DNA from 2 places in the Rhizobium sp. RAF36 genome. Region 1 is predicted to be linked to the other one. Evidence: riboswitches for the same ligand, from Rfam matches in the RefSeq annotation. Region 1 holds a riboswitch; the other holds the start of a gene.

The links. A riboswitch is a leader RNA that binds a small molecule or an ion and turns the genes downstream of it on or off. The one in region 1 is predicted to bind FMN.
Region 2: it holds a riboswitch for FMN, as region 1 does, so the genes downstream of both, AB4Z25_RS18510 (DMT family transporter) here and AB4Z25_RS17575 (6,7-dimethyl-8-ribityllumazine synthase) in region 1, are expected to answer to the same signal.

The regions. Positions count from the first base shown of each region.
Region 1 covers NZ_JBFREC010000004.1:498,351-505,576, forward strand. The annotation lists gene AB4Z25_RS17565 (FGGY-family carbohydrate kinase) at 1-1,024, shown strand, start outside; gene AB4Z25_RS17570 (glycerol-3-phosphate dehydrogenase/oxidase) at 1,070-2,815, shown strand; gene AB4Z25_RS17575 (6,7-dimethyl-8-ribityllumazine synthase) at 2,851-3,327, opposite strand; FMN riboswitch at 3,440-3,583, opposite strand; gene AB4Z25_RS17580 (FAD-containing oxidoreductase) at 3,646-5,010, opposite strand; gene AB4Z25_RS17585 (DUF4126 family protein) at 5,007-5,468, opposite strand; gene AB4Z25_RS17590 (flavin monoamine oxidase family protein) at 5,556-6,818, opposite strand; gene AB4Z25_RS17595 (LysR family transcriptional regulator) at 6,900-7,226, opposite strand, start outside.
Region 2 covers NZ_JBFREC010000005.1:96,402-103,627, reverse strand. The annotation lists gene lon (endopeptidase La) at 1-2,224, shown strand, start outside; gene hupB (DNA-binding protein HupB) at 2,429-2,704, shown strand; FMN riboswitch at 2,828-2,975, shown strand; gene AB4Z25_RS18510 (DMT family transporter) at 3,055-3,963, shown strand; gene AB4Z25_RS18505 (esterase-like activity of phytase family protein) at 4,059-6,257, shown strand; gene AB4Z25_RS18500 (aldo/keto reductase) at 6,540-7,226, opposite strand, start outside.

The sequences.
Region 1 (7,226 bases):
CATCGGCACCGATCGCACCGAGGCCAGCACCTCCTTCACCGATGTCAGGACACAGGATTACAGCCAGGATGCGCTGCGGCTCTTCGGTCTACAGAAGCTCGTTCACGCCCTGCCGCCGGCGTCCCGTTCCGATCAGATCGTCGGCCGGGTGACGCGCGAGGCCGCAAATCTGACCGGGCTTGCCGAAGGCACGCCCGTCATGGCAGGTCTGCATGATGTCACCGCCTCGGCGCTCGGCGCCGGGGGATACGGCAAGGGTGTCGTCGCCATCATCGCCGGCACATATTCGATCAACGAAACACTATCATCCGAACCGCGCGTCGACAGGCGCTGGTTCTGCCGTAACGGCATTGCACCCGGCATCTGGAACAGCATGTCGATCTCTCCGGCCTCGACGGCAAATTACGACTGGTTTCTCGACAAGCTCTGTGCCGCCGAGCGGTTGGAGGCCAAGACGAACGGCCGCTCCGTTCACGCGTTACTTGGCCCGGAGATCGATGCGGCATTCAAGCGGCCCTCGACTGCGCTGTTCCATCCCTATCTCTTCGGCTCGCCCTATGGCGCGGAGGCTAGTGCCGGGTTCTTCGGGCTCGGCGGTTGGCACGATCGCGGCGACATGTTGCGGGCCGTGCTTGAGGGTATTGCCTTCAACCACCGCATCCATGTCGATGCGCTCCGCGACGGATTCTCGTTCGACCGGGCTCGTCTGGCGGGCGGCATCTCGCGCAATCCTGCCGTCGTGCAGATGTTTGCCGATATTCTCGGCATGCCGGTTACCGTTACCGAAACGGATGAAGCCGCGGCCTGGGGCGCGGCGCTCTGCGCCGGATCGGGCGCCGGGATCTATGCCGATCCGCAAAGCGATCCGCGCGATACCGCAAGCATAGAGAAGACCTGCCAGCCGGACCCGGCGCGCAGTGCCGACTACGAGAAGCGTTACCAAGTGTTTCGCGAAATCGCCGATGCCATGACACCGCTCTGGCCGAAGATTGCGGCGCTGGCGCCCGATCAGGCTGCAAACTGAAATGAATGATGCCTGCCGCGGCGGGCGATTTAGGACGATGACATCATGACAGCCGATCTGCAGCAGCGCTTCTCCGATCTCGGCGAGGGCGACATCGACGTTCTCATCATCGGCGCGGGCATCAACGGCGCCGGGCTGTTTCGCGATCTCTCGGTGCAGGGCGTCAACTGCCTGATCGTCGACAAGGCGGATTTCGGTTCGGGCACGAGTGCAGCACCTTCACGGCTCATCCATGGCGGGCTGAAATATCTGGAGACCGGCGAATTCGGCCTCGTCGCGCAGTCGACGCTGGAGCGCAATCTTCTGCTCAAGAACGCGCCGCATTGCGTCGAGCCGCTGCCGACCTTCATCCCGGTCTTTTCCTGGACGCGCGGCATCTGGGCGGCGATCCGCACACTCTTCGGCTCCAAGACGGCACCGCGCAGCCGCGGTGCGGTGCTGATCAAGATCGGCCTGCGGCTCTACGACTTCTTCGGCTCGCGCGATCGGGTGATGCCGAAACACCGGCTGATCCTGAAGAAGCAGGCCCGCAAGGAAATGCCGCATGTGACCCCAGCGATCGTCGCCGGCGGCATCTATTATGACGCAAAGATCAGCCGGCCTGAGCGGCTGGTCTATGAACTCGTGCGCGATGGCCTCGATGCCAATCCGAAAAGTCTGGCTGCCAATTTCACCACGATGGAAACGGTCTCAGGCGGATCGCTGACATTCCGGCAGGCCGATGGCCGCGAGTTCGCGGTGAAGCCGAAGCTCGTCGTCAACGCCGCCGGTCCCTGGATCGATCATGTCAACGCTGCACTCGGCGCCCCCTCCAATATGATCGGCGGCACCAAGGGCTCGCATATCCTGCTCGATCATCCCGAACTGGTACGCAGCTTGAACGGCCACATGATCTATTTCGAGGCCGACGATGGCCGCATCTGCCTAGTCTACAGCTACCTCGGCCTGGCGCTGGTCGGCTCGACCGACATTCCGGCCGATAATCCCGATGACGTTCGCTGCGAAGAGCCGGAGACCGACTATTTCCTCGAGAGCGTCCGTTCGCTGCTGCCGACGCTGCGCTTTGACCGCAATCAGATCGTCTATAGCTATAGCGGCATCCGCCCGCTCCCGGCATCGGATGCGACGGCACCGGGCCTCATCAGCCGCGACCATTCCGCACCGGTGAAGGAACCCGAAGGCAACCGCCCGTTCGCGATCGTCTCGCTGGTCGGCGGCAAATGGACGACGTTCCGGGGCTTCGCCGAGGAGGTCGCCGATACCGTTCTCTCCCGCCTGCTGCGGAACCGCAATGAATCGACCCGCTACCTTGCAATCGGCGGCGGTAAGGGCTTTCCCGCCGATGGCGAGAAGCGCGGTCACTGGATCAAGGATCTGGCAGCGAAGGGCGGCGTGACGATCGAGCGCGCCGATGAATTGCTGGGCCGGTACGGCACGACGGCCGCGGCGATCCTCGCATCCGCTTCGGTACATTCCGACGATACGAGACTGACCGGCGCGCCGCAGCACAGCTTCAAGGAAATCGACTGGATCACCCGCAACGAACTCGTCGTTCATCTCGCCGATATCGTGCTACGCCGCACGACGCTGGCAGTCGAGGGGCGCCTGACGATCGAGGGATTGCAGGAAATTGCCACCATCGCCGCGGTTGCGCTCGGCTGGGACGCGGCGCGTGTCGAAAGCGAAATCGTCGACGTCACCGATCAGCTGAGCCGTTTCCACGGCCAGGTGCTGACAAGCACTGCACCGGCTGCGGAACGCGGCAAGGCGCACCGTTTTACGGCGAAGTGATCAATGCGCCGGGGTGATTTCCCGGCGCATTGCCATCAGAGTGCGGCGACGGCGAGATTGCTGCGGGCCTCAAGGATCGCCCGGCAGGCATTGGCCGCTTCCTGACCCTTGATGACGAAGTGGTTCATGAAGAACTCGATATGCGCTTCGCTTTCCTGGAAGTGGTGCGGCGTCAGCACCGCCGACAGCACCGGCACATTGGTATCGAGCTGGACGCGCATCATGCCGTCGAGAACGGTTCCGGCAACGAAGTCGTGCCGATAGATGCCGCCGTCGACGACGAAGGCGCAGCCGAGGATCGCCGCATACTTGCCGGTCCGGGCCAGTGTCTGCGCATGGAGCGGGATTTCAAGCGCGCCCGGCACGTCGAAGATGTCGACCTCCGCCGCGTTGGTGCTCTGCGCCTTCCATGTCGAGATAAAGGAATTCACGCATTGATCGACGATACCGGCGTGCCAGCGGGCACGCACGATGGCGATCCGGTGACCCTGCGGTTTGGTTGCGATTGTCATGTCTCTGCCTTTCAAGGGTGCCATCTCTGGCTGTTGCTTCGAGCCGCCGTGGCGGCCCAATTCTCCCTTGGGCGAACAGCATCAGTCACCTCTCCCTGGAGAGGTTCTGCCTGCATGCTCTCTTCCATCCGGACTATACCGTCGGCTCCGGCATCTCACCGGATCTGCTGACCTTCCATTGCTGGAAGCGCTCGCGGGCTCCGGGGATAACCCCGATACCGCCGGTGGGGAATTGCACCCCGCCCTGAGAACGGGGCGAGGTAAATCCAAAATCGGAAAGAATGCAAGTCCGGAAACCGCGTCAGATGGCCTGTCTGATCAAACCGGCTTGAGATCGCCGATGATGGTCGGAATGAGTTCGGAGACCGTCGGATGGATCGGCACCGACCATTGCAGCACCGGATAGCGGGTTCCGGCATTTATAGCATCGATGATCCCGTGGATCGCTTCGTCGCCTTCGATCCCCAGGAAGGCGGCGCCGAGGATTTCCTTGGTCTCCGCATCGGCGACGATCTTCATGAAGCCCTTAGTCTCGCCACGTTCGTTGGCGCGGCCGACCCGGCTCATCGGCCGTTTCGAGACCAGCACCTTGCGGCCCGAGGCGCGGGCCTGTTTCTCGGTGATCCCGGCGCGGCCGAGCGGCGGGTCGATATAGAGCGCGTAGGCCGGAATGCGGCTGGAGACCTTGCGGTCGCCGCCATCGAGCAGGTTGGCGGCGGCGATCTCGAAATCGTTGTAGGATGTATGCGTGAAGGCGCCATGGCCATTGCAGTCGCCGAGCGAATAGATGCCCTCGACATTGGTCATCAGCCGGTCATCGACGGTGATAAAGCCGCGCTTGTCTGTGGCGACGCCAGCCACTTCGAGGCCGAGATCGCCGGTATTCGGCGTGCGGCCGGTGGCGACCAGCACATGGCTGGCCTGGATATCCGGCTTGCCGGAAATCGAGACAGCGACACCGTCAGCCTCGTTGGCGAAAGCGATGTTCTCCGCGCCGGTGTGAACCGTGATGCCGTCGGAAACGATGATCTCTTCGATCGCATCCGAAACATCCTCGTCTTCGCGGGACGCGAGCTTAGGGCCGCGCTCGATAACGGTCACCTCGGCGCCGAAGCGGCGGTACATCTGTGCGAATTCAAGGCCGATATAGCTTCCGCCGATCACCACGAGATGGCGGGGCAGGGTGTCGAGCTGAATGATCGAGGTGCTGGTGAGATAATCGATATCGGCAAGGCCTGGAAAGTCCGGGATAGTCGGGCGGGCGCCGACATTCAGGAAGATCAGCGGCGCGGTCAGCGTCTCGCCGTTCACCTCGACGGTTTTCTGGCCGGTGAATTTCGCATGACCATAGATGACCTCCATGGTCTTCATGCCCGAGAACCAGCCGATCAGGCCGTTGCGGGCGTTCATGGTCACCGTCTCGGCGCGCTTGCGCACCGTGTTCATGTCGATATCGATGGCGCCGGAAATCCTGACGCCGTAGTCGCCGCCGGTCCGGGCCACATGCGCGGCGCGGGCACTGGCGACCAGCGTTTTTGTTGGCATGCAGCCGGCATTGACGCAGGTGCCGCCGAGATATTTGCGCTCGATCAACGCCACCTTCATGCCCTTCTCAGCCATGCGGGCAGCGAGAAAGGGGCCGGCCTGACCAGCCCCGATGAAGATGGCGTCGTAAGTCTTCATGCGACGGCCGATACGATCAGGAGCGCGCCGACGATGGCGATTGCGTCCTCGATGAGGGCGGCGGGCGTATCCTTGCCGAAGGCGGCAGCAAGCTTGCCGCGGACGGCTGCACCGCCGAGCGTTCCAACGACCGCGCCGACGATACCAGCAATCAGGCCGCCCACCAGCGAGCCACCGGATGCGCCGATCGTGGCGCCGGTCAAAGCGCCCATGATGATGCGGGCGCCGAACTGCATCGGCACCTTGCGGCTTGGCGTGGTCGGCAGCTGGTCGGTGATCAGCTCAACGGCGGCCAGCACCGTGAAGATCCACGGCGTCCACTTGTAGCCCATGAACGCGAGCGGCGTCTGCGATACGTCGAACCAGCCGAGGGCTGCGCCCCATGCGACGGCGGCCGGTGCGGTCATGGCCCGAAGGCCGGCAATGATACCGATCAAAAATGCAAGAAATAGAAGCATGCGAGGGGTCCCCTTCCTCTGCGAATGCCGAAACGGCACGGCCAGCGTGGCATAAAGCTCTACCGGTTGCAATTGGGGGATACGGCTCTACCGGCCGAGCGCCTGCAGCGCTTCTTCGGCGGCCCGAAGCCCGCTTTCATAGGCGCCGTGCGCGGTCGAAAAATCGGTGCGGTTGGTCGCTTCGCCGGCGAAGAAGATGCGGTTGTCGAACGGCCGTGCTAAGGCCTGCCGCGCCGCAGCGTGGCCGGGCAAGGCATGGCTGTAGCCGCCGCGGATCGAGGGGGTGTTGGTCCAATCGGACGCGGCAAGCGGGCGAAGTTCCCTGTGAATGCCGGAGCCGAACAGCGCCGAAAGCTCCTCCATCGCACGCGGGAAAGCCGCTTCCGGGTTTTCGGCCACGGCGCGGGCGCCTCTTCCGCCGAGGAAGACCTCAATGACGGGCTTGCCGAAGGGGCGGATATAGTAGCTTGCCGTTTTGGGATCGCGCGGATTGCCGATCACATGGCTTTCGTCATCGAAACTGTGACCGTCGGTGATTTCGAAATAGAGCTTTTCGTTGTTGCCGAGCGGCAGCTGCAATGCGGCCTCGCGCCACGGGTCGAGCGAGGAGGGCATGGCGATGGCATCGCTGGCGAGCACATTGGTGGAAACGGTGATGACCAGTGCTCGCGGCCTGATGGTCCCGCGCTCCGTCCGCACCGTCAAACGGCTGCCCTCGAGGGAGATCGACTGGATCGGCGTTGCCGGATGCAGCTCCACCGACGCCGGCATCGTGGCGGCGACAAGCGCGCCATAGCCGGTCTCGAGACGCCAGTTGTTCTCCGTCGAGGCCTCGTCATAGGCGGCATAATCCTCCGCCGAGATGCGCTCCAACTCGTCGCCGCTGATATAGCCGCTCAGCGCCTGCATATAGGCAAGCCAGGGCTCGCCGGGCTCCACAGCGTCGATGGCACAGTCGCTTGGCGGAGGTGCCTCGGCAACTCGCTCGGCCCAGCGGCCAAAGGCAGCGCGGGCGGCGTCGCGCTCGGCTCTGGGAAAGCCGAAATCGCGATCCTGCCGGTGCCAGGCGCTCGGTCTGCTATCGACCGGGATACCGGCCTCTTCGGCAATCCGCGTCCAGGGATTGCGGTCGGCCGAATGCAGCCAGCCGCAGCCGAGATCGATCGCGGCAACAGGCGTGTTCAGTGTCCAGGCGCGGCCGCCGATCCGGGGCAGGGCTTCGAAGACCGAAACGGAAAGGCCGCTCTTTGCAAGCCTTCTTGCTGCGCCGACGCCTGCGGCGCCCGCTCCGATGATGGCAATATCCGGTTCTGAATTCATGGGGCAAATGGACTCGAAAAGACGGCGCATCATGGACCCAGCCTCAGGCCGCACGCAAGCCGCTTCGCGGCCCCGCCGGTACGCCAGGTTTTCGCAGGGCTGCCGAGGCGCTCAGCCGCCCCTGCGGGCGGCCGGCGTTGCGAAGGGCGGAATGAAGCGTGCATCCGGCCAGGTAACGGCGTCGCGCAAAAAACCGATGACGGCACGCACGCGCGGAGCCTGCTTCTGGTCCTGGTGGCAGGTGATCCAGTAGCTGCGGTTCAGATCCACCTCATCAGGCAGTACGCGTTCGAGCTCGGGATAGCGGCTGGCGAAGAAATAGGGGAGCACGCAGAGCCCAAGCCCGTTTCGCGTCGCCGTCAGCTGCGCGAAGATGCTGGAGCTCTGGAATTGCGGCTTGATGCGCGGATGAACGTCACCGAGGTAATCCAGCCCCGG
Region 2 (7,226 bases), on a different contig from region 1:
GGATCCGTCCGCGATCCACAATGTCGGCACCGTGGCCAATGTTCTGCAGTTGCTGAAGCTCCCCGACGGCACCGTCAAGGTTCTGGTCGAAGGCCGTGCGCGCGCCGAGATCGATGCCTATACGGCCCGCGAAGATTTCTACGAAGCCCTCGGTCATGTGCTCGAAGAGCCGCACGACGATCCGGTCGAGTTGGAAGCGCTGTCGCGCTCCGTCGTCTCGGAATTCGAGAGCTACGTGAAGCTCAACAAGAAGATCTCTCCTGAAGTTGTCGGCGCTGCCAGCCAGATCGACGACTACTCGAAGCTTGCCGATACGGTTGCGTCGCATCTGTCGATCAAGATCACCGAGAAGCAGGAGATGCTGGAAACCACCAGCGTCAAGGCCCGTCTCGAAAAGGCGCTCGGCTTCATGGAAGGCGAGATCTCGGTACTCCAGGTCGAGAAGCGCATCCGCTCGCGCGTCAAGCGCCAGATGGAGAAGACCCAGCGCGAATACTATCTGAACGAACAGATGAAGGCGATCCAGAAGGAGCTTGGCGACGGCGAGGAAGGCCGCGACGAGATGGCCGAACTGGAAGAGCGCATCTCCAAGACCAAGCTTTCGAAGGAAGCCAAGGAAAAGGCTGACGCGGAGCTGAAGAAGCTGCGCCAGATGAGCCCGATGTCGGCCGAAGCCACCGTCGTGCGCAATTATCTGGACTGGCTGCTCGGCATTCCCTGGGGCAAGAAGTCGAAGATCAAGTCCGATCTCAACAATGCCGAGAAGATCCTCGAAGCCGATCACTTCGGTCTCGACAAGGTCAAGGAACGCATCGTCGAGTATCTGGCCGTGCAGGCGCGTGCCACAAAGATCAAGGGCCCGATCCTGTGCCTCGTCGGCCCTCCGGGCGTCGGCAAGACCTCGCTCGCCCAGTCGATCGCCAAGGCGACCGGCCGCGAATACGTGCGCATGGCGCTCGGCGGCGTTCGTGACGAAGCTGAAATCCGCGGTCACCGCCGCACCTATATCGGCTCGATGCCCGGCAAGGTCATCCAGTCGATGAAGAAGGCGAAGAAGTCCAACCCGCTCTTCCTGCTCGATGAAATCGACAAGATGGGCCAGGATTTCCGCGGCGATCCGTCTTCGGCTCTGCTCGAAGTGCTCGATCCGGCGCAGAACTCGACCTTCATGGACCACTATCTGGAAGTCGAATACGACCTTTCGGACGTGATGTTCATCACCACGGCGAACACGCTGAATATCCCTGCGCCCCTGATGGATCGCATGGAAGTCATCCGTATCGCCGGATACACCGAAGACGAGAAGCGCGAAATCGCCAAGCGGCACCTGCTGCCGAAGGCCATCAAGGAACATGCGCTGCAGCCGCAGGAATTCTCGGTCAGCGACGATGCCCTGATGGCGATCAGCCAGCAGTACACCCGCGAAGCCGGTGTTCGTAACTTCGAACGCGAACTGATGAAGCTCGCCCGCAAGGCGGTCACCGAGATCATCAAGGGCAAGACGAAGTCGGTTCATGTCACGGCTGAGAACATCGACACCTATCTGGGTGTTCCGCGCTTCCGCCACGGCGAAGCCGAACGCGAAGATCAGGTGGGTGTTGTCACCGGTCTCGCATGGACCGAGGTCGGCGGCGAACTGCTGACGATCGAAGGCGTGATGATGCCGGGCAAGGGCCGCATGACGGTCACCGGCAATCTGAAGGAAGTGATGAAGGAGTCGATTTCGGCTGCTGCATCCTACGTCCGCTCACGCGCCGTCGATTTCGGCATCGAGCCCCCGCGCTTCGACAAGTCGGACATTCACGTCCACGTGCCTGAGGGTGCGACGCCGAAGGATGGTCCGTCGGCTGGTGTTGCGATGGCAACCGCGATCGTCTCGATCATGACCGGTATTCCGGTCGACAAGAACGTGGCGATGACGGGTGAAATCACCCTGCGCGGCCGTGTCCTGCCGATCGGCGGTCTGAAGGAAAAGCTGCTCGCAGCACTTCGCGGCGGCATCAAAAAGGTGCTCATTCCGGAAGAGAACGCCAAGGATCTGGCGGAGATTCCGGATAACGTGAAGAACAACATGGAGATCATCCCGGTATCGCGCATGGGCGAGGTGATCAAGCATGCTCTGATCCGCAGGCCGGAGCCGATCGAGTGGGATGGAACGGTTGAAACGCCGGTCATTGCAACGGTCGAAGGCCTTGACGACACAGGTGCTGGCATCGCTCATTGAGCGGCATTCGCCACATTTATGTCAAATTGCTGCAAATCCCCGAAAAGGCTGGCGTAAATCGCCAGCCTTTTTTGTGAAAACCTTATGGAGGTGCTTGCTTTTCCTTGATTTGCAGGGCTTTTGGGTTGCGGCGGGCCTGATGAAACCTATTCTGTGCCTGGCTTACAGATTGAGTCGTTTCAAACCATTGAAAGGGGTGGAAACATGAACAAGAATGAACTCGTGTCCGCAGTTGCTGAAAAAGCTGGCCTGACCAAGGCAGACGCTGCCTCTGCTGTCGACGCTGTTTTCGACGTTGTCCAGGGCGAACTGAAGAGCAAGGGTGACGTACGTCTCGCTGGCTTCGGCAGCTTCACCGTTTCTCATCGCGCTGCCACCAAGGGCCGCAATCCGTCCACCGGCGCTGAAGTCAATATTCCGGCTCGCAACGTGCCGAAGTTCACGCCCGGCAAGGGCCTGAAGGACGCCGTCAACGGCTAATCCGGTTTTGCTTGGCCGCCGGATAACGAGACCGGCAGGCGGAGTTTTGAAGGGTTCGGCGATAGCCGGACCCTTTTTGCATTTCGGACGGCTTGCAGGCGGAAGACCTTTGAACTACGGATCGGTAGTTCTCAGGGCGGGGTGAAAGTCCCCACCGGCGGTAAGGGTTTCGGCCCAAGCCCGCGAGCGCTTTGCCCGCAAAGGGGCAGGGGTCAGCAGATCCGGTGCAATTCCGGAGCCGACGGTATAGTCCGGATGAAAGAGAATGATCGCGAGCCGCATGCGGGGCAGGGTCTGCCCGGCAGCCGTCCTGCGCTCATGCGTCCTGATTTGTGTTGGTCCCTTTCTGGATGAAAGACATGAATCAGACTTCCCTTAGCTTTTCCTCGTCGCGTGCGATGGCCGGTGCCGCCTTCATGGTGCTGGCGGGCATCGCCTTTTCCATTCTGAATGTCGTCACCCAATGGGTGACGATGAAGATGGGCTTTTCCGCTGCCTCTGCCGCATTCTGGCAATATGCTTTTGCGCTGGTCTTCTCGCTGCCGTTTCTGAAGCGCACTGGTCTGTCGGCCATGCGCACTGCCTATCCCTGGCGCCATATTGTTCGCGTAGCGCTCGCCGCACTCGGCGTCGAGGCCTGGGTCGCCGGCCTCGCTTCGGTGCCTATCTGGCAGGCGATCGCGCTGGTAATGACCTCGCCATTCTTCATCATTCTCGGTGCCCGTCTGTTTCTCGGCGAGCGTGTCGGCCCGGCGCGCTGGGCAGCCACCGCCGCCGGTTTCGCCGGCGCGATGATCATCCTGCGGCCCTGGTCGGATGCCTTCACCTGGGCAGCCCTGCTGCCGATCCTCTCGGCGCTCTTCTGGGGCGCCTCGTCGCTGATCACCAAGAGCCTGACCGGCATCGAGAAGCCCGAAACGATCACTGTCTGGCTGCTGGTGCTGCTCACACCGATCAACGGCGTGCTTGCCGCTGCCGCTGGCTTCGAGTTGCCTGAGGGTTTCACCCTCGCGCTCTTCGTCTTTGCAGGTCTGCTGACGGTCTTTGCGCAATATCTGCTGACGCTCGCCTATACGGTGGCGGATGCCGCCTACGTTCAGCCCTTCGACGATCTGAAGCTGCCGCTCAATGTGCTCGCGGGCTGGCTGTTCTTCGGTTATGCGCCGGCAGGTTATCTCTGGCTGGGTGCAGCGCTGATTTTGACGGCTTCGCTGTTCATCATGCGCAACGAGATCAGACGCGAGCGGGCAGGGGCTTGATGCAAAGCGGTGCAAAACGCATCGCCTGTCATCCCTCTGTCATCCGCTTCCCTCAAAACCCCCATGTTTCGATTTTTCGACGCATGGGGGATTTCATGACTATTTCATCGCGCAAGGCAGCGCTCGCTGCCGTGCTTCTGGCTTCCGTTGCCTTTCCGGCGGCTGCCGAGCCTGTTTTCAACCGCATCGCATCTTTTCCGGTCGCTTCGAACCTGCCCGAAGGCAAGGACAAGCTTTCGACGACCTCCGCCGAAATCATCACCGCCACCGATGACGGCAACACGCTTGTCTACAGCGACAGCCCGCTCGGCGCGATCGGCTTCGTCGATATCACCGACGCCAAGGCCCCGAAGGCCCTGGGCGCGCTGATGATGGACGGTGAACCGACGTCGGTTACTTCGACGGCTGGCAAGGCGCTCGTCGCCGTCAACACCAGCGAAAGCAAGGTGAAGCCGTCGGGCCGTCTGGCGATCGTCGATGTTGCCACCAAGAAGATCGAGAATACCTGCGACCTCGGCGGTCAGCCGGACTCGATCGCCCTCAACAAAGACAAGACGCTCGGCACCATCGCCATCGAGAACGAGCGTGATGAAGACGTCAACGACGGCAAGATCCCGCAGATGCCGGCAGGCGATCTGGTGATCTTCGAAGTCAAGGCTGGCGCCGTCGATTGCGGCACCATCAAGCATGTCACCCTGACGGGTCTCTCGGCTGTTGCGCCTGAGGATCCGGAGCCCGAATTCGTCTCCTTCAACGGTCAGGACGAAATCGCCCTGACGCTGCAGGAAAACAACGAGATCGTCATCATCGACGGCAAGACCGGCACCGTGAAGACGCATTTCACCGCCGGCAGCACCGATCTCTCTGGTATCGACACCAAGAAGGACGGTCAGCTGAAGTTCACCGGCGAAGCGAAGGGCGTCCTTCGCGAGCCCGACGCCGTCAAGTGGCTGGACGACAACCGTCTCGTCGTCGCCAACGAAGGCGATTATGAAGGCGGCTCGCGCGGCTTCACCATCTTCGACAAGACCGGCAAGGTTCTCTACGAATCCGGCGCCTCGTTCGAGCGCGCCGTTGCCCATCTCAGCCACTATCCGGAGGGACGCTCGTCCGCCAAGGGCGTCGAGCCCGAAGGCCTCGAGGCCGCCAAGTTCGGCGACGATCAGCTGTTCTTCCTGCTCGCCGAGCGCGCCTCCGTCGTCGGCGTCTTCAAGGACACCGGTGCCGATCCGGAACTACTGCAGATCCTGCCGTCGGGCGTTTCGCCTGAGGGCGCTGTCGCCATCCCGAGCCGCAACCTGTTTGCCACCGCCAACGAAGTCGATCTCGGCGAAGATGGCGGCCCGCGCTCGCACGTCATGATCTATGAGCGTGCCGAAGGCGAGAAGGCCTATCCGCAGATCGTCTCGGCGGAGAAGGACGGCAACCCGATCGGTTTCGCAGCCCTTTCCGGCCTTGCAGCCGTTCCTGAAAAGGCCGGCCAGCTCTTTGCCGTTTCCGACAGCGTTCTCGGCAATCAGCCGACGATCTACACGATCGACGCGACGAAGAAGCCCGCTCTCATCACCGACGCGCTGACAGTCAAGCGCGATGGTGCGGCTGCCCAGAAGCTCGACATTGAAGGCATCGCCGTCGATGCCAAGGGCTGGTTCTGGCTGGCCTCCGAAGGCAATAGCGAGAAGCTCACGCCGCACGCTCTCTACCACGTCAACCCGAAGGGCGAGATCAAGGAAGAGATCGCGCTGCCGAAGGAACTGACGGATAACGAGATCCGCTACGGCTTCGAAGGCGTGACGATCGTCGGCTCCGGCGACGACGCAACGCTGTGGATGGCTGTCCAGCGCGAGTGGAAGGACGACAAGAAGGGCTTCGTCAAGCTCGTCTCCTACAATCCGAAGAGCAAGGAATGGGGTGCTGTTCGCTACCCGCTCGACAAGTCTGAAAACGGCTGGGTCGGCCTCTCGGAAATCTCCGCTCATGGCGACAGCGTCTACATCATCGAGCGCGACAACTTGGTCGGCGATGCTGCCAAGCTGAAGAAGCTCTACAAGGTCGCCATTTCCGACCTGAAGCCCGCCAAGCTCGGCGGCGAGCTGCCTGTCGTCAAGAAGGCGGAAGCCCACGACTTCCTCGACGAACTGAAGACGGCAACCAACGGCTACGTCCTCGACAAGCTCGAAGGCTTCGCCTTCGACGCCTCGGGCAAGCCCTACGCCGTCACCGACAACGACGGCGTCAGCGACTCCTCCGGCGAGACCCTGTTCTTCCCGGTCAACCTTGTTGGCACGAACTGAGCTGGCGATAGCTGGATGAGATTAGGAAGGCCGGGCGAAAGCCCGGCTTTTTTGCTGTTTGGGAGTGTTTGGCGTTGGGTAGCTCCCCGAAGCCTCCCTCATCCCTGTGCTTGTCACAGGGATCCAGTCTGCCCAAGTCTTTGGGCAGAAGAGAGTCTTTCCGCCGCGCAGACGCGCGTCGGCTGGATTCCTGTGACAAGCACAGGAATGAGGGAAGGGTGGGTGCAAACAAAAAAACGGCCGGAACAACCCGGCCGTCTCTCATTCCAATATACGCAAACCCTACCAGCGATGATGCACATGCGGCGCAATCAGCCGCTCGTAGATCTCGCGTGTCGCGGCCATCACATCATGCGAAAGCGGCGCAAGGCTGGCAGCGGCTGCATTGGCTTTCGCCTGCTCGCCATTGCGCGCGCCGGGGATGACCACGGTGACGGCTTCGTGCATCAGGATCCAGCGGAGTGCAAAGGCCGCCATCGTGGTGCCCGCGGGCACCAGCTTGCGCACTTCCTCGACCGCTTGCAGGCCGACTTCGAAGGGCACGCCGGCAAAGGTCTCGCCGACATCGAAGGCTTCGCCGTTGCGGTTGAAGTTGCGGTGGTCGTCGCTGGCGAACTTGGTGTCGCGGGTGATCTTGCCGGAGAGCAGGCCGCTGGCCAACGGCACGCGGGCAATGACCGCGACATTCTTGCGGCGGGCTTCCTGGAAGAACAGGTGATCAGGACGCTGCCGGAAGATGTTGTAGATGATCTGGATGCTCTCGACGCCCGGGAATTCAATGGCCTTTAGGGCTTCCTCTACCTTCTCGACGCTGACGCCATAGCCCTTGATCTTGCCGGCCTTCTGCAGCTCGTTCAGACCTTCGAACACTTCGGCGCGGTAGAGCACTTCCGTCGGAGGGCAGTGCAGCTGCACGAGGTCGAGACTGTCGACCTCGAGATTCTTCAGGCTGCGATCGATGAAGCCTTC